DNA from 2 places in the Micromonospora sp. CMU55-4 genome. Region 2 is predicted to be linked to the other one. Evidence: predicted binding sites of a transcription regulator. Region 2 holds the regulator's gene; the other holds the start of a gene.
The links. Region 2 encodes HspR, which represses chaperone genes until heat shock. Its sites were predicted from a motif close to TTGAGTNNNNNNNACTCAA; they were not measured.
Positions count from the first base shown of each region.

Region 1: the regulator HspR is predicted to act here: its motif matches at 957-975, upstream of lon (endopeptidase La).

Region 1 is NZ_JAAOLH010000003.1:71,110-73,500, reverse strand. It holds gene HA073_RS06495 (hypothetical protein) at 1-170, shown strand, start outside; gene HA073_RS06490 (Lsr2 family protein) at 405-752, opposite strand; gene lon (endopeptidase La) at 998-2,391, shown strand, end outside.
Region 2 is NZ_JAAOLH010000016.1:123,652-126,042, reverse strand. It holds gene dnaJ (molecular chaperone DnaJ) at 5-1,186, shown strand; gene HA073_RS24680 (heat shock protein transcriptional repressor HspR) at 1,211-1,651, shown strand; gene HA073_RS24675 (hypothetical protein) at 1,838-2,044, shown strand; gene HA073_RS24670 (hypothetical protein) at 2,115-2,391, opposite strand, start outside.

The DNA of each region.
Region 1 (2,391 bases), on a different contig from region 2:
GCCGCGGCGGCAACCAGCCGGACGACGTGCTGATCCAGATCCCGGGCCTGGCGCAGTCGGGCGTGGCGCAGTGCGCGGTCTGGGCCGGTGACGGCTCGCACCGCATCCCGATGATGGAGCGGGCGAACCAGACTCCCGCCATCGACGTGGTGCGCATCCGGGTCAACTGAGGACACGCGACGGCCGCGGCCGCCCGGGAACCGTCCGGGTGGCCGCGGCCGTGTCGTGTCCGCGTGGTGGGTACGCGAGGCGGGTCCGGCAGGGGAGCGTGGGAATCGTTCCGGGAAGAAGTTTCGTGCCGTCGGACTCCAGCCCGATGAAAGTCACCGACAACACAAAAGGCCGGCCGGGCGCTGCGATTTCTCAGCGTGACCCTGGGATACCCGACGGTGAGTGTTTAGCGCTCAGCGGTTCTTGTACGCCTCGACGACCGACACCGGGATGCGCCCGCGCTCGGAAATCTCGTACCCGTTCTTGGCTGCCCATTCGCGGATGGCGCGGTTCTGCTCGCGGTCCATTCCCGAGGTGCTCGGCCGGCCCGCGCGCCGGGTGGCGCGGGCGACCTCGGTGGCGCCGCGGCCGATCCGCCTGCCAGCGCTGATGTACGGGTCCAGCGCCTTGCGCAGAACGCCCGCGTTCTCGTCGGACACGTCGATCGTGTACGCCACGCCGTCCAGGCTGAACTCGACGGTCCGATCGGCCTTTCCGCCGTCGAGGTCGTCGGTCAGAACGGTGATTACTTTCCTTGCCATCGCCATTACTCCCTGTGTCGGGCGGGGTGTGCTAAGAGTCTGACTTACCTCACGGTAATTTCGCAACAATACCCGCCTCTTTGCATTCGGCGGGTCGTGCCAGGTAAGCGTCGCGGCCAATAGAGGACCGGTGCGCGAACAGGCGTCGGGAAGGCCGGACAGTGGCGTGGGTCACAACCCGGAACAAGGGGCACCTTTTGTTACTTGAGCCAGACACGCTCAACCAACGTGATGGCAGGTGTCCGATGGCAACTCTTCCGGTACTTCCCCTGACCGACACCGTCCTGCTGCCCGGGATGGTCATCCCGGTCACCCTCGACCCGACCACCCAGGCCGCCGTCGACGCGGCCCGCGCCACCGGCGACAAGGAACTCCTGGCCGTGCCCCGCCTCGACGGCGAGTACGGCTCCGTCGGCGTGGTCGCCACGATCGAGAAGGTGGGCCGGCTGCCCAGCGGCGAGCCGGCCGCCGTGATCCGCGGTCTCGTCCGGGCCCGTATCGGCTCCGGCGTGCCCGGTCCCGGCGCCGCGCTCTGGGTCGAGGCCGCGACGCTCGACGAACCCGCCCCGGCGGGCCGCGCCCGGGAACTCGCCCGCGAGTACCGCGCGCTCATGACCTCGGTGCTCCAGCAGCGCGGCGCCTGGCAGGTGATCGACGCGATGGAGCGGATGACGGACCTGTCCGAGCTGGCCGACTCGGCCGGCTACGCGCCCTGGCTCAGCCTGGCGCAGAAGACCGAGCTGCTCGCCGCGCCGGACGTCACCGCCCGGCTGGAGCTGCTGGTCGGCTGGGTGAAGGAGCACCTGGCCGAGCAGGAGGTCACCGAGCAGATCAACAGCGACGTGCGCGAAGGGCTGGAGAAGTCCCAGCGCGAGTTCCTGCTCCGCCAGCAGCTCGCCGCGATCCGCAAGGAACTCGGCGAGGACGAGCCCGACGGCTCCGCCGACTACCGCTCCCGGGTGGAGTCCGCCGACCTGCCGGAGAAGGTACGCGAGGCGGCGCTGCGCGAGGTCGGCAAGCTGGAACGGGCCAGTGACGCCTCACCCGAGGCGGGCTGGATCCGTACCTGGCTGGACACCGTGCTGGAGATGCCGTGGAGCACGCGTACCGCTGACAACACGGACCTGGCCGCGGCGCGGGCCGTGCTCGACGCCGACCACGCCGGCCTGGCCGACGTGAAGGACCGCATCCTGGAGTACCTCGCGGTGCGCAACCGGCGCGCGGAGCGCAACCTCGGCGTGGTCGGCGGACGCGGCTCCGGCGCGGTGCTGGCCCTGGCCGGCCCGCCCGGTGTCGGCAAGACCAGCCTCGGCGAGTCGGTCGCCCGGGCGCTGGGCCGCAACTTCGTCCGCGTCTCCCTCGGCGGTGTCCGGGACGAGGCGGAGATCCGCGGCCACCGGCGCACCTACGTCGGCGCGCTGCCCGGCCGGATCGTGCGGGCGCTGCGCGAGGCCGGCTCGATGAACCCGGTCGTGCTGCTCGACGAGGTCGACAAGCTGGCCGCCGGCTACTCCGGCGACCCGGCGGCGGCTCTGCTGGAGGTGCTCGACCCGGCGCAGAACCACACGTTCCGCGACCACTACCTGGAGGTCGACCTCGACCTGTCCGACGTGCTGTTCCTCGCCACCGCCAACGTGGT
Region 2 (2,391 bases):
ACCGGTGAGTTCCAAGGACTGGATCGAGAAGGACTACTACGCCGCGTTGGGCGTGGAGAAGTCCGCCTCCTCGGACGAGATCAAGAAGGCGTACCGCAAGCTGGCCCGGGAGTCGCACCCGGACCACAACCCCGGCGACACCGGGGCCGAGGAGCGGTTCAAGACCGTCTCCGAGGCGTACGCGGTGCTGGGCGACGAGAAGAAGCGACGCGAGTACGACGAGATGCGCTCGCTGTTCGGCTCGGGCGCCTTCCGCCGCAGCGCCCGCGGCGCGGGCCAGCCGGGCGGCGTGCCGTTCGACGTCTCCGACCTGTTCGGCGGCGGCGCGGGCGGCGGGGACACCCGGTTCGGCGGCGGCGGTTTCACCGACCTGTTCAGCTCGATCTTCTCCGGCGGCGGGGGCGGCGCGGCGCGTCCGCGCGGTCCGGCGCGGGGCCGGGACGTCGAGACCGAGGTGGCGCTCGATTTCGAGGATGCGGTACGCGGCGTCACGCTGCCGCTGACGCTGCGCGCGCCCGGCGTCTGCGACACCTGCCACGGCAACGGCGCGAAGCCGGGTACCCAGCCGGTGGCCTGCCCGGTCTGCCACGGCGCCGGCGTGACCACCCGCAACCAGGGGTCGTTCAGCTTCTCCGAGCCGTGCCGCAACTGCCAGGGCGTCGGCACGATCGTCGAGGAGAAGTGCCCGGAGTGCCACGGCACCGGCGGTGTCACCAAGACCCGCACGCTGAACGTGCGCTTCCCGGCCGGGGTGGCCGACGGGCAGCGGATCCGCCTGGCCGGCCGGGGTGAGCCCGGTGAGCGGGGCGGCTCGGCGGGCGACCTGTTCGTGCAGGTGAAGGTCCGCCCGGACGAGCTGTTCGGGCGTACCGGGGACGATCTGACCCTGAACGTCCCGATCACGTACGCCGAGGCGGTCCTCGGCACCGACCTGCGCGTGCCGACCCTGGACGGGACGGTGACGCTGCGGGTGCCACCGGGTACGCCCAGCGGGCGGGTGCTGCGCGCCCGCGGCAAGGGCGTCGTACGCAAGGACGGCCGCGCCGGTGACCTGCTGGTCACGCTCGACGTGGTGGTCCCGGCGAAGGTCTCGGACGAGGCGCGGGCGGCGCTGGAGACCTTCGCGGAGCAGACTCCGCCCGCCGCGCGGGAACATCTCGACGCGCGGGTACGTCGATTCAGTTGACGGCGGCAGCGGAGGTGAGCGGGCATGTCGGAGGAGTACGTCGGCTCGGGTGACCCGGCCTACGAGGCCAAGGTGTTGATGATCTCGGTGGCTGCGCGGATGGCGGGAATGCACCCCCAGACGCTGCGCCAGTACGACCGGCTGGGCCTGGTGCAGGCGGGCCGGGCGTCCGGCGGTGGTCGCCGGTACAGCGTCCGGGACGTGGTGCTGCTGCGCGAGGTGCAGCGGCTCAGCCAGGACGACGGGATCAACCTGGCCGGGGTCAAGCGGATCATCGGGTTGGAGCGGCTGCTCGAAGAGGCACAGCAGCGGGTGGCCCGGCTGGAGGCGGAGCTGGACGCCGCGTACCGGCGGATCGCCGAGCTGGAGTCGCTCGGTGGCTTTGCCCGCGGCGACCTCGTGCCGACCAACCGCACGTCCACCGCGCTCGTCGTCTGGCGACCACGCCGCGCTCCCGACCGCTGACCTTTCACCGGAAGGCCGGCGCGCCCCGCTCCCCCGGGGCCGCGCCGGCCTTCGTACGTCCGGCCCTCGTGCGTCCCTGGTTCGGGGCGCTCGTCGGGGAATGCGGGATGCGGCAGGGCGCTGTCGACTAGGCTCGCCGGTAGGGCTAAAACCCCTAAATCGGACGCCGAGTTGGCAGGGGGAGCCATGGCGGAACCGGCTAAGAAGGTGGCGGAACGCGCCGAGGAACGGCTGGAGAAGGTGGCCGAGAACGTCCGCGAGCGGTTCGACCGGGTCACCGAGGGACGCTTCAGCGACAAGGTCAAGGAAGGGCGCTTCGCCGACCAGACGGACCACGGCGTGGACCGGGCCCGGGACGACGAGAGGCGCAAGAAGCAGGGCGGGTCGACCTGACGATCCGCCGACGTGCGGGCCGGGATCCACGGGGGATCCCGGCCCGTTCGCCGTTCAAGCCGGCGACGTGTCAGAGGCGGCGGTTCTCGCGGACCAGGCCGCCCTCGCACCAGTCCCGGTAGACGAACAGGTCGGGCCGGGCGAGCAGCACGCGGCTGTTGTGCGCCCAGTTGCGCATCAGGTCGTCACCGGCGCGTTCGGCCTGCTCGACAAGCTTGCGGAACCGGCGTTTGGGATGGGCGCGGAAGTTCGTCCGGATGCCGTCGGCGGCGTAGATGTAGAGGCAGTGCAGCGCGAACCGCCGGGCCGGGCAGCGCTCGTCCATCGCCAGGTCGAACAGCGTCTGC